4 regions of the Verrucosispora sp. WMMD703 genome follow, and region 1 is predicted to be linked to each of the others. Evidence: riboswitches for the same ligand, from Rfam matches in the RefSeq annotation. Region 1 holds a riboswitch; each other region holds the start of a gene.
The links. A riboswitch is a leader RNA that binds a small molecule or an ion and turns the genes downstream of it on or off. The one in region 1 is predicted to bind cyclic di-AMP.

Region 2: linked by a shared signal. The riboswitch ahead of ACN26Z_RS11080 (C39 family peptidase) and the one ahead of ACN26Z_RS02715 (NlpC/P60 family protein) in region 1 are both predicted to bind cyclic di-AMP.
Region 3: linked by a shared signal. The riboswitch ahead of ACN26Z_RS04570 (coiled-coil domain-containing protein) and the one ahead of ACN26Z_RS02715 (NlpC/P60 family protein) in region 1 are both predicted to bind cyclic di-AMP.
Region 4: linked by a shared signal. The riboswitch ahead of ACN26Z_RS24130 (coiled-coil domain-containing protein) and the one ahead of ACN26Z_RS02715 (NlpC/P60 family protein) in region 1 are both predicted to bind cyclic di-AMP.

What each region holds. Positions count from the first base shown of each region.
Region 1 is NZ_JBMHMM010000004.1:467,846-471,046, reverse strand. It holds gene dcd (dCTP deaminase) at 42-620, shown strand; gene ACN26Z_RS02715 (NlpC/P60 family protein) at 708-1,742, opposite strand; cyclic di-AMP (ydaO/yuaA leader) riboswitch at 1,816-1,949, opposite strand; gene ACN26Z_RS02710 (NlpC/P60 family protein) at 2,142-3,152, opposite strand.
Region 2 is NZ_JBMHMM010000004.1:2,292,775-2,295,975, forward strand. It holds gene ACN26Z_RS11075 (hypothetical protein) at 162-920, shown strand; cyclic di-AMP (ydaO/yuaA leader) riboswitch at 1,198-1,338, shown strand; gene ACN26Z_RS11080 (C39 family peptidase) at 1,577-2,440, shown strand; gene ACN26Z_RS11085 (DUF397 domain-containing protein) at 2,541-2,741, opposite strand; gene ACN26Z_RS11090 (helix-turn-helix domain-containing protein) at 2,732-3,201, opposite strand, start outside.
Region 3 is NZ_JBMHMM010000004.1:846,547-849,747, forward strand. It holds gene ACN26Z_RS04565 (carbonic anhydrase) at 162-860, shown strand; gene ACN26Z_RS04570 (coiled-coil domain-containing protein) at 993-2,009, opposite strand; cyclic di-AMP (ydaO/yuaA leader) riboswitch at 2,013-2,144, opposite strand; gene ACN26Z_RS04575 (YibE/F family protein) at 2,311-3,201, opposite strand, start outside.
Region 4 is NZ_JBMHMM010000004.1:5,208,566-5,211,766, reverse strand. It holds gene ACN26Z_RS24135 (1-phosphofructokinase family hexose kinase) at 1-175, opposite strand, end outside; gene ACN26Z_RS24130 (coiled-coil domain-containing protein) at 391-1,494, opposite strand; cyclic di-AMP (ydaO/yuaA leader) riboswitch at 1,499-1,630, opposite strand; gene ACN26Z_RS24125 (cation diffusion facilitator family transporter) at 1,783-2,700, opposite strand; gene ACN26Z_RS24120 (HelD family protein) at 2,792-3,201, opposite strand, start outside.

The sequences.
Region 1 (3,201 bases):
GTCCGACACGCGTGTCACATACCGGCAGCTATGGTGTGGCGATGCTGCTCTCCGACCGTGACCTGGTGTCCGAGATCAAGGCGGGCACCCTGGCGCTCGAACCGTTCGAGCCCACGCTGGTGCAGCCCTCCAGCATCGACGTACGACTGGACAAACTGTTCCGGGTCTTCAACAACCACCTCTACACCCACATCGACCCGGCGACCCGACAGGACGACCTCACCTCCGCCGTCGAGGTGCCCGACGGCCAAGCGTTCGTGCTGCACCCGGGCGAGTTCGTGCTCGCCTCGACGCTTGAGGTCATCTCGCTGGGCGACCAGCTCGCCGGCCGCCTCGAAGGCAAGTCCAGCCTGGGAAGACTCGGCCTGCTCACTCACTCGACCGCCGGCTTCATCGATCCCGGCTTCTCCGGTCACGTCACCCTGGAGCTGTCCAACGTGGCCAACCTGCCGATCACCCTCTGGCCGGGCATGAAGATCGGGCAGCTCTGTATCTTCCGGCTCTCCTCGCCGGCCGAGCACCCGTACGGCTCGGCCGTCTACGGTTCCCGTTACCAGGGCCAGCGCGGCCCGACGCCGAGTCGCGCCTGGCAGAGCTGGCGCACCTGGCCCACCCGCTGACACCGCAGGGTCGCTGCGGGCGATGATTCACTGCCCGTGCCGCGACCGCCGCACCCGTAAGGGCCCGACGTCGTACGCTCCGAAGCCTCAGCCCGGCCGGCCGAAGCTGTGCACCGGGCCGCTGTCCAGTCGCTTCATCTTGACCGGCTGACCCGCCCGGGAGGCGTGCACCACCCAGCCACCACCGACGTACATGCCGACGTGGTGCAGGTCCCGGTAGTAGAAGACGAGGTCGCCGGGGCGCAGTGCGCCGCGACTGACCGACGCGGTGACCCGGCGCTGCCTGGCCGCGTTGTGCGGCAGTGCGACACCGGCCCGCGACCATGCGGCCAGCGTCAGCCCGGAGCAGTCGTACGCGTTCGGGCCTTCGGCGCCCCAGGAGTACGGCTTGCCGATCTGGGCGCAGGCGAAGGTGACCGCCTCACCGGCCGGTCCGCCGGGGTAGCTGGCCGGACAGGGTGCCGGCCGCAGCGGGCCACCGCCACCCTTGCCGTACGCCCGTAGCCGGAGCCGCTGCAACCGGTCGATTTCGGCGTCGATCCGTCGCCGCTTGTCGGCGAGGTCGGCCTCGGTGTGGGCGAGCTGATCGATGGTGTGGTCCAGCCCGGCCTTGGCCGCGGCGAGTTCGTCGCGCAGTTCACTCGCGTGCCGGACGTCCTGCTGCTGCACGCGCGCATACCGGTCGAGCAGGCCGAGCTGCTCGACGACTTCGCCCGGCGACCGGCTGCCCAGCAGCGCGTTGACGGCCCGCACCTGCTCGCCCTTGTACGCGCCGGCAGCGAGCTTGCCGACCCTGTCCATCGCCTGGTCCACCTGGCGTTGCAGCGGCGCGATCCGAGCGGCCAGCGCGTCCGCCTCCCGCCGCTTGCCGGCCAGGTCCTGCCGGGTGGCGTTGTGCTGTTCGATGACGGGTTCGAGCCGGTTCCAGTCCTCGTCGATCCGGCGCTCGATGTCGGCGACCGTGGGGTCGGCCCAGGCCGCCGCCGCACCGCCGGTCAACATCACGGCGGTCGCGGCCAGGGCGGCGGGGATGCAGCGGTACCAGCGGAAACGCGGCGCTGCCGTCGGCCGGCCGGGCAATTCCGGACGCGGTGACGGCGGCCGCGGGGCATGGTCTGCCACCGGGCTCAGCACTCCTTCTTCCCATACCGCCTACCGGGTCAGGCCCTGTGTCGGAGTCTGGACTCCGCCTCGGCTCGACCGAGGACTTCGACACAGGGCCTAGCTGACGGGTTCGGGCGAGAAGGGGCGCCCTACCGTGCCCCGCACGGATTCACCCCGGGTACCTGGTTCCCGGCTCGCTCACGAGCGATTCGGCGGTGTCGGACCGTTACCGCCCCGGATGGACGGACCTGCCAGCGGTCGACGATTACCCAGCGTAGGGACGATCAGCGTCGATACGCAACACAACCACACCGTCACTGTGGGTGCTGACATCCGACAATGGCGAGGGCCCCCGTCGACTTGACCGGGGACCCTCGGGAGATCCTGTGCGACCGCTCAGCGGGCGCTGGTGGCGGCTCAGCCGGGTCGGCGGAAACCGGCGAGCGGCATGGTCGTGATCGGCGAGACGTTTACCGGCTTACCGGCTCGGGCCGCATGCACCATCTGGTTGTTGCCCAGGTAGAGCCCCACGTGGTGCAGGTCGCTGAAGAAGAAGACCAGGTCACCCGGACGGGCGTCGGACCGCGAGATTGCCTTGCCCTCGTTCCACTGTGCGCCGGTGAAGTGGGTGAGCGAGATGCCGGCAGCCCGGTAGGCGTACTGGGTCAGACCCGAGCAGTCGAACGAGTTCGGGCCGGTGGCGCCCCACACGTACGGCTTGCCGACCTGGGCGCATGCCGTACGGATGGCGGTGCGAGCGGCATCGCTGACCACACCGTTGATGGTCGGGCAGTTGGTGGTCTTCACCGTGGTCACCGGCAGCGACCGTTCGAGCCGCTTGATCTCGGCGTCGATCTGCTTCTTCTTCGCCGCCAGCTGCTTCGCCTTCGTCTCCTGGTCGGCGATCAGGGCGTCGAGCTTGGCCTTCTGGTCGTCGTACTTCTTGCGGATCTTCATGACGCCTTCGAGCTCGCGGCGCTCCTGCGACGCGAGTCGGTCAAGGAAGGCCATCTGCTCGCCGAGCTCGTTCGGCTTGGAGTTGAGCAGCACAACACCGATCTCTTTGGACGGGCCGGTGATGTAGTACCGGGAGGCGAGATCGGCGACCCGGTTCATCGCCAGCTCGGTCTCCAGAGCCAGCGGCTGGATCTTCTTCTCCAGGCTCTTCGACTTCTGCTTGTTGACCCGCAGCTGGGAGCGCACCTTGTTGTACTGCTCGATTGTGGGTTCCAGCTTCTCCCACTGCTTGTCGATCTGGGCCTCGATCTCGTCGACCGAGGGTTCGGCGTACGCGGGGGCGGCGAGCAGGCCGGCACCGACCGCGGCGGCGGCGACGAGGACGACCAGCCCACGGGCGGCCCTACGCAGGCCACCCGGACGAGATCGCCCTGGCGCACGACGATGGAGGGGCATGGTTGCCACCGGCAGCGTCTCCTTTGCAGCCGACCACCGGGCGTCCCGCGAGCGGTAAGGGGCG
Region 2 (3,201 bases), 1.8 Mb from region 1:
GCACCCGCGCCGAGCCCCTGCCAACCCGTTGCCGCCAGCCGCGCCGTCGGTGCTCCCCAGCACGAGGGGCACCGGCACGAGCCGCGACCGCGCCGCAACGCCATCCGCGAACCGCTGCCGGCACGGCCACCGTCGCCGTACCGATTTCCCGAGGTGCCGACATGGAGAAGACAGTTCTCTACCAGTTCCTGATCGAGGTGCCACGCGCCGCCGCCATCTGGTCGGTCCTGCTCGTCCTGGCGTTGGGCGTACTCACCGTGCTTGTCGCCCGCCCGGAGCCGACCGGGCCAGTGGAGAAACCCGTCGACGAGGACGCGCTCCGCGCCGCGACCGAAGAGGTCGACCTGCGCCGATACGCGGGCGAGGTGGCGGTCGCGGCAGCCGGTGCCGGGCAGAACGCCGAGCGACGCCGCACGGCATGGCGGGTGGCGCAGACGGAACTGGACCGCGCCTGGGCCGCGTACGACCAGGCGGAGGCCGCCGCCCGCCGGCTGGCCGGCGTCGTCGGACTGCCGACCCCGCGCACCCCCCGGACCCCGGCCGAGTACGCGGCCCGCGAGCGCTGGCTGCGCCGGGCCGCGATGGCCGCCCACTGGCGTGGCGACCTGACCGCCCGTCAACTCAGCGATGTGCTGGCGGGCCGGTCCGGCTGGGATCCCCGGCGGCATCCGGCCGAGCAGGAGGTGGTCCTCGTTCGGGTGGTGCGTGACAACCGCCTGGCCGCCTATCGATCGGCCGCCGAGCGGGAGCAGGACCTGTGGCGGGCGGCGGAACTGGCCACCGAGGCGGCCCGCGCCCTCTCCGCCGAGGCGTACGCGGCCGCTGAGCGACTCCGACCGAACCGGCTGCCCGTCTCCGGTCGGGTCACCGCCGGCCGGCGCGACCTTGTCCCGCGCTGGCGTCCGGCTCGGCTTGGCTGAAATTCCGTGAGCTGGGTCACATGGGCCGGAAATTCGGTCACTGTTCGTAGGCGAGGCGATTACCGCAGCAATCTCCGTCGAGATTTCCACCAGCCGTCCGGTTGTTCCCTCAAGGTGCCCGGAATGCCGTCGGTCCCATTGAGCGACGCCAGTTCTCCGATACCCGAAAATTGCCGCAGCGGATCATGTTTAAGCAGGTCAGGGTGGGTTGGCTTCGAGGTGACCGGCCAGTAGTGTCAGCGCGTCCGGTGCGGTAACCGATCGCAGGAAGCGACGCCGTACCGACCCGCTCAATCGTGATCTCACGAACCGGGGACCCACTGCACCACTGGGGTGAATCCGCGAGCCTCGGCCCGCGGTAGGGCGTCTTCCCGCCCGAATCCGTCAGCTAACCCGGTCGGCGGTGACGGAAGGAGTACCAACCCTCGTGCAGTCCGATGTGATCCCCCTGTTCCCCCGCCTCCACGGCACCGCGGTGCCCGTGCTCGCTGGCCCGACCGCCGCGAGCTGACCCCGGTCATCGCCACCGCCCGGGTCTCTCCGGGCGTACCCCTCGAACGGCCTCGTCCCGCTCACCCGGGCGGTCGTCGGCGCGCTGATGCCGACCCGACCGCCGGAGCCGGTGTGCCGTTCTCCCCTCAGCCCGTGGAGGAACCGTGAAGCACACCCTTTCCCGCCGGCTCCGCCGGCTGGTCAGTGAACGCCCCTATCAGCTCGTTGCCGGATCCGCCGTGGCCCTCGTACTGGCCACCGGCACCGGAGCCGCCCTCGCCGGCACCGGGAACACCCCGGCACCCACGCAGACCACGACCGCCGCCGCCGAACTGCGCAGTGACACGGTGGTCGCGCCGAGTCAGGCGGAGGCCGCGCCGACGACCGCCGCGCCGAGCAGCGCGGCACCCAGCAGCGCCGCGCCGGCCAGTGCCGCGCCGGCCAGCGCCGCCGCCTCGCCGTCACCGAAAGCCACCGCGGACCCGGACCTAACCAGCAAGAAGGCGGCACCGAAGCCGCCGGCCTCAGAGGTTCTGGAGTACGACCACCAGGCCCAGATCAACGGCTACTACTGCGGTCCCGCCGCAGTGCGTAACGCGCTGAGCGCCGCCGGTGTCGCGCGTAGTCAGGACGCCCTGGCCAGCCAGCTCGGCACCACGTTCGCCGGCACCAACTCGGCCGAGGACACCACCCGCGTCCTCAACGCCATCGTCAAGGGCGACCCGTACGAGACCACGATGATCCGTGGCGGTGCGGCCACCCCGGCCCAGATGGACCAGCTCCAGGCGGACGTCGTCGCCGCCGTCACCGACGGGCGGGGCGTCGTGGTGAACGTCGCCGGTTCCGTCACCGACACCGACGGCCGCTGGCACTCGTTCCCCGGGGGCCACTACATCGCCGTGGTCGGCTACAAGGACTCCGGCCGGCTGGTGAGGGTCGCCGACTCGGCGGACGCGTCGTACCCGTCGTACTGGCTCAGCACCATCGACCTGGCCAACTGGGCCGCCACCCGGGGCTACTCGGCCTGATCATCGTCCCGCTGCACCCGGAAGCCCTCGGCCCGTTGGCCGAGGGCTTCCGTTTCGGGTACGTCATGCTGGTTGTCGGGTCGACGTAGCTCGGGGTTCGTCAGGCGTGCGTGCGGTGCTGCTTCGCCAGGCCGACGAAGCTCGCCCAGGCGGCCGGTGTGAAGGCCAGTGTGGCGGCGTCGCGGTTCTTCGTGTCGCGGACCAGCACGATGCCGGGCAGGTTGTCGGCGACCTCCACGCAGTCGCCACCGCCGGCGCCGCTGCGGGTGGACTTGCGCCAGGTCGCGCCGTTCAGATCCATGGCTTCACAACATCCTTCATGCGCTCGATCGACTGGCGGCCGGACAGTGCCTCGTTGCGCACCGTCTCCCACCGGGACAGCAGGTCACTCAGGTCGCCGTCCTTGTCGACCAGGACGCCGCCGAGTTGAGTTTCGAGATTACCCACCCAGTCACCGTCCGCGCCCCTCGCCAGGATGAAGGGGCCGGTCAGTCCGATGTGCATGCCGACGCCGGTGGGCACCAGGTGCACGCTGATGTTGGGCCGGGTGGCCAGCGCCATGAGGTGGTGCACCTGCTCGACCAGCACCTCCTTCAGCTCCTCGTCGACCCGCCGCAGCACCACCTCGTCGATCACCGCGATGAGCTGGGGCGGGTCGTCCTGTTCCAGCACCGTCTGCCGGGCCATCCGGTTGGCCAGCCGCCGCTCCACCCCGGCCTCGGTCAGCGCGGCGTCGGTCCGGATCACCGCGCGGGCGTAGC
Region 3 (3,201 bases), 380 kb from region 1:
TACCGGCCTCGGTTCGGCCGAGCGCAAGCGTCGACTGATGTATGAAATGCATATCACGTATAGCTTGACGTGCGTTATGGCGCGTGTGACCGTGATGGCAGCCCGTGACCAGCGCCGGCCGGGATGACCAGGCATTCCTCCCAGAGATGAGGTGCAGCCGGATGAGTCGACCCGGAACGCTCGGTCCCCAGCCCGGACCGGACCGCGAGTTGCTCAGCGCGGATCTTCCCGGCGCCCCGCAGCGGGCCCTCGCCGAGTTGCTCGCCGGGAACCGGCGGTTCGTCACCGACGCACTGCGGCATCCCAACCAGAACGCTGGGCGGCGGGCCGCCGTCGCGGCCGAACAGCATCCCTTCGCGGTGATCGTCGGCTGCTCCGACTCCCGGCTCGCCGCCGAGATCATCTTCGATCGCGGGTTGGGCGACCTCTTCGTGGTTCGTACCGCCGGACACACCGTCGGGCCGGAGGTGCTGGGCAGCGTGGAGTACGCGGTGGCCGTGCTGCGTACGCCCCTGGTGGTGGTGCTCGGCCACGACTCGTGCGGCGCTGTCCAGGCGGCCCGCGAGGCACTGGCCACCGCCACCACGCCGCCCGGGCATCTGGGCGCCGTGGTCGACGCCGTGGTGCCGAGCCTGCGCCGGGCGCAGGACACCGGAGTGCACGACCTGGACGGCATCGTGGACATCCACATCGCGCGGACCGTCGAGACGATGCTGGCCTCCTCCACGACTCTCGCTGCGGAGGTGGCGGCCGGGCGATGTGCGGTGGTCGGCATGTCGTACCGACTGGCCGCCGGTGAGGTGCGGGCGGTCGCCGCGGAACCCGCCGCACTCGGCGGTGCGATGGCGACCGCGCCCTGATCCCGCGACCCGTCGCGAGGAATGAGGCCGGTCCGGGTACCGGCAGTCGGCGACCGCGACGGTGACCTCCGGAACGACGAGGGCCGTCCCACCACGGTTGGCGGGACGGCCCTCGGTGCGTCGTGTGAGCGATCAGAGCAGCGACACGTGTACGTGGTCCGTGTGGTTGGACGGGCCGCTGTAGGAACTCCAGCGCTCGGTGGCCGCGAACCAGATCTGCCGGTTCCAGATCACGTAGTAGACGCCCAGTCGGTCGGCGTTGCGGACCAGGAAGGCCGCCAGGTTGTTGCCGTAGATCCGGGTGTCGTTGTTGTGCCACGGGCTGAAGCCGCTGTTCTGCAATGACCAGTCACAGGCCCGGCCCTTGGGGTGCTCGAACTTGTCACCCGGACGGAAGCAGCCGACGAACCGGTTGAATCCGGCTCGCTTGACCTCCTTGTACATGTGCAGCGTCCGCGGCGTGATGCAGCCCGACGTGGTGGGGTCGTTCTGGCTGCACGACTCGGGCTTCCAGCCGCCGTCCGAGGCCCGGTTCGGCGCGATCCGGGCCACCGGCGAGGTGGCGTCCACCAACCCGCCGGTCAGGCCGACACCACCGACCAGTCGGAGGGACTTCTCCGCCTCGCTCTTCTTGCGCGCCATGTCATTTGTCAGCTTCTTCTGCTCGCGCACCTCGGCGTCGAGCGCGAGCTTGGCCTGCTCGGCGCGGAGCTTGATCGCGTTGACCTCGCCCAGTTTCTTGTCGTTCACCAGGTTCAGCTCGTCCAGCGCCGAGGCCCGGTTGATGAACGAGTCCGGTGCACTGCTCTGCAACAGCATGGCGATCGCGCCGACCCGGCCCGTGCGGTACGACTGGGTGGCGATCTGAGCGACCTGTGGCGAGAGTGCGTCCAGGTCAGCCTGAGCGGCGCGGACCTCAACCGCCAGTCGGAGTTGCCGCTTCTTGGATTTCTCCAGCTTGGCCTTGGCCTTGGAGTAGTCCCGGGTGGTCGCCTCGATCAAGTCGTTGAGCATCGGCGGGTCGTCGTCGTGCTCCGCTGGTTTGGGGTCGTTCGGTGCGGCCGTCGCCGGCATCGGACCAGCGAAAACGGCGAACGCGGCGAACACGGCCACCACGGGCGTCAACCAGCGGCGTAGGGGTGCCGTCACTGTTTTCCCTTCCATCGACCGCCGACCGGGTTAGCTGACGGGTTCGGGACGGAAGTGGCCCCTACCGCTTTCGCGGATTCACCCCACGTACCTGGGTCCCCGGCTCGCCTGGCGGCGATTGGGCGGCGGCACCGCAGGCGCCGCTGCGCGCCTTCGGCGGTGACCGGCAGTGAGGTTACCTGACAGTCCATCTGTGCTTCTACGCCCCGAACCCGACTAGATGCGTCATTTCGTAATCGCTTTGAGTGACCAGCGACACGATTACGAGCCGCGTATACAGGGGCGGTCACGTTGAGGAGTGTCACCATGTGGTGTCCGTGCTCCTGTCCGGGTCGGGCCACCTTGGAGGGGTGGCGGGGGACGTGTTTCGGGTGGGTGGGGTGCTGAGGGCGTGGAGCGCCTCGGCCCGGTCCGTTGCCGGCCGGGGAATCACGGGGGTGGGCTCACCGCTGTGGACGTCGGCGTCGCCGCGCCCGGCGGTGCTGACCACCGCAGCCAGCGCGGTGGTAAGCGGTACCGCGGCGATCAGCCCGAGCGTGGCGACCACGCTACGAACGATCTCCGTGGTGAGGAACTCGCTGGTCAGGATCTGCCCCAGTGCGCGGGAATCCGCGGTCAGCAGAAGCAGGAGGGGCAGCGAGGCGCCGGCGTACGCCAGCACGATCGTGTTGACCACCGAGGCGATGTGTGCCCGCCCGACCCGGGTGGCCGAGCGGTACAACTCCCGGCGGGAGAGGTCCGGGTTGGCGTGGCGCAACTCGTTGACCGCGGCGGCCTGGGTGACCGTGACGTCGTCGAGTACGCCCAACGAGCCGATGATGATGCCGGCGAGCAGCAGACCGTGCAGGTCGACGTCGGCCCGGAACATGGACAGGGTGGTGGCGTCCTCGCTGCCGAAACCGGTCAGGTGGGTGGCCCCGGTCGCGGCCAGCCCGAGCAGCCCGGTGAGCACCAGACTGGCGAGCGTGCCGAGCACGGCCACCGAGGTCTGGGCGGATATGCCGTGGGTCAGGTACAGCACCACGAACATGATCAGCGAGGCGCCGACGATGGCGACCGCGAGCGGTGGCTGGCCGGCGCTGATGCCGGGCAGTACGAAGGTCAGCAGGATGGCGAAGCTGGCGGCCAGGCCACCCAGCGCGGCCAGTCCGCGCAGCCGCCCGAAGGCGACGATGGCGGCGGCGAAGAGTAC
Region 4 (3,201 bases), 4.7 Mb from region 1:
CCTCGCCGCCGAGCGCCGCGCAGAGCACCACGTCGACGCCGAGGGACAGCACCATCCTGGCCTGCCACACCCCCTGCCCGCCCGGGTGCAGGTGCAACTCGGGTGCGTCGCTCGGCTGGTCGATGGTCACGGTCAGCAGCGGTGTCGGTGCGAAGATCATGACGCGGCCGGTCATGACCGCTCCCCGTTGTCCGTACCGCCGCCGGGCCTGGCGATTCGCTCGTTCATGGCGTTCCTCCCGTTAGCGGACAAATACCGCTTCCTGGTACGACGGTAACCAAGGAGGCGCGTCGATGCGCGCCGAAGGGACGGTGCCCCGCCGGCCAACGGTGAAACGCAGCGCCGGGTGAACCGCTCGTGAAGAGCAGTTCACCCGGCGCGACGAGGAAGTCAGTACACCGACAGGTGGACGTGGTTGGTGTGGTCGCTGGACGGGTCACCCCGGGCGCCGCTGTACGACTTCCAGCCGCTGCTGGGCAGCCAGATCTGCCTGTACCAGATCACGTAGAGCACCGCGAGCCGGTCGGCGTTCTTGACGAAGTACGCCGCCAGGTTGTTGCCGTAGGTCCGGTCGCCTCCGGTCGCGTCCCCGCCGAAGCCGTTCTTCTGGGCGGCGAAGTCGCAGGCCCGACCCTTCGGGTGCTCGCCCGAGCCGCCGGAGCGGTAGCAGGAGACGTACCGGGTGAAGCCAGCCGACTTGGCCTGCTTCAGCGCATGCAGGGTGCGTGGGGTGATGCAGCCGTTGGCCGGGGTGGGGTCGTTGACGCTGCACGACTCCGAGGGCCACGACCCGTCGGAGTTGCGGGGAGCGGGCTTGGCGGTGGGACTCGACCCGCTGCTCCGCGACGGTGACCGGGCGGCCCGCTCGGCGGCCCTGGCCCGTTCGGCCGCCTCGTCCCGCTCGATGGCCACGGTCAACGCCCGCTCGGCCTGGTCCTTGCGCTTGGCCATCACGGCCACCTGCTTGCGCTGCTCCTGGATCTCCACGTCCAGGGCCTGCTTGGTGGCGCTGACCTCGTCCCGGGCCACCTGGAGCTCACGCAGCGCGCGATCCTCGTTGGCAGCCACCGCGTCCAGCGCTGCCGCCCGGTCCATGAAGCCGGCCGGTGAACCGCTGTTGAGCAGAGCCGACGCGGCGCCCAGCCGCCCGGTGCGGTACGCCTGTGCGGCGATCTCGGCGACCTTGGTGCCCCGCTCGGCGACCTGACTCTCGGTCGTCTTGAGCTGCTCGGCAAGCTTCTTCTGGCGCTTGACCGAGCGGTCGAGTGCGGTCTTGGCGTCGAGGTAGCCCTTGCTGGCGGCCTCCAGTTGGGCCCGCAGCGCCGGGGTGCCACCCTCGTCGTCCACGTCGCCCGGGGCAGCCGCCCGCAATGGCGGCGATGCCGCGGCGGCGGGGGTGAAGGGGGCCAGCGCGACGCCGAGAGTGAGGGCGAGCGCGGCGGCGATCAGGGCCGCCGTACGGGCGGCCGGTCTTACCGTTGCCACTGCTGGCATGCACGTTTCCTTCCGTCAGCCGCCGACCGGGTTAGCTGACGGGTTCGGGACGGAAGATCCCTACCGCTGACGCGGATACACCCCAGGAACCTGGTTCCCCGGTTCGCCCTGGCGGGCGATTAGGCGGCGGCCGCCGCCGGCACCTGTGGGTGCCGCCTGGCGGAGGCCGGGTCCGAGCCTACCGGTGCCCATGTGACCGGTGCAGCTGCTGTTACTGCTGGTGTTCAGTTGTTGACTAGTAGAACAGACCAAAAGCGGACAATGACCCCTTTTCTCTGATTCTTCCGGTCACCACTGCGCCGCCCCGCAGTGCCCGGGATCCGACCGCGGCTCGATCTGGAGGGTCGCGTGCTCGATCTGGAAGTCCTCGTGCAGCGCCGAGCGGGCCGCCGCCAGCACGGCGCCGACGTCGGCGCCCGGTCTGACGGTGAGGTGCGCCGAGGCGACCTCCATGCCGGAGGTCAACGTCCAGACGTGCAGGTCGTGGACGCCGGCCACGCCCGGCACCGCGGCCAGCCGGTCATACACCGCGGTGACCTGAAGGTGTTCCGGAGCGGCCTGGACCAGGATGCGTACCGCGGCCCGGCCCAGGCGCCACGTCCGGGGCAGGATGAACGTGGCGATCGCGGTGGCCACCAGAGGGTCGGCCCACCACCAGTCGGTCACGGCGATCAGCAGGGCGGCCGCGATCACGCCAAGCGAACCGAGCAGGTCCGCCAGCACCTCCAGATACGCCCCGCGCAGGTTGATGCTCTCCCGCGCCCCCGGACGCAGGAGGGCGAACGCGGCGACGTTGGCGAGCAGGCCGAGTGCGGCCACCACCAGGACCGGGCCGGCGAGCACCTCGGGCGGATCGCCGATTCGGCGTACCGCCTCGACCAGCACGTACACCGCGACGCCGGAGAGCAGTACGGCGTTGGCCAGGGCCGCGAGCACCTCCAGTCGGTAGAGCCCGAAGGTGCGTTGCGGGTCCGTGTCGGCCCGACGGGTGGCAGCCACGGCCGCGAGGGCCATCCCGATGCCCAACACGTCGGTGAACATGTGCCCGGCGTCGGAGAGCAGGGCCAGCGAACCGGTCCGCAGAGCGGTGCCTGCCTCGATCACCATCAGCGCGCTGAGCAGGGCGAACGCTGCCCACAGCCGGCCGGAGTGGCGGTGGGCGGCGTTCGACACCGCAGCGTGGTGGTGGTCATGGCCGGCGCCCACCCAGACACCTTGCGTCGTCCGCCGGACCGGGGACGGAGCTATGCCAACATCGCTATGTATGCAATCGTCGGGCGGGTCGCGGTGCTCGGGTTCACCCGGCCGGGTCGACGGTGGTCAACCGCTGGGTGGCCCGGGACAGGGCGACGTAGAGGGTACGGACACCGGAGCCCGGCTCCGCCCGGATCTCCGCCGGGGCGACCAGCACCACACCGTCGTACTCCATGCCCTTGGCCTCCAGGCTGGTCACCACCTGCAACCGCTGCCCGCCCAGCGCCCCCAGCCAGGCCGCGACCTGGTCCCGTCGGGGCACCGGAGTGATCACGCCGACGGTCCCCTCGACCTCGCCGAGCAGGGCGCTGGCGGCTGTCACGACTGTGGTCTCCAGCTCGGGCGCCGGCACCTCGAGCTGGAGTGGATCGATCCCGGTGGAACGGACCGCGGTGGGCAACGCGAGATCCGGGTACGCCCGCCGGATCTCGGCCGCCGCCACCGCGAAGATCT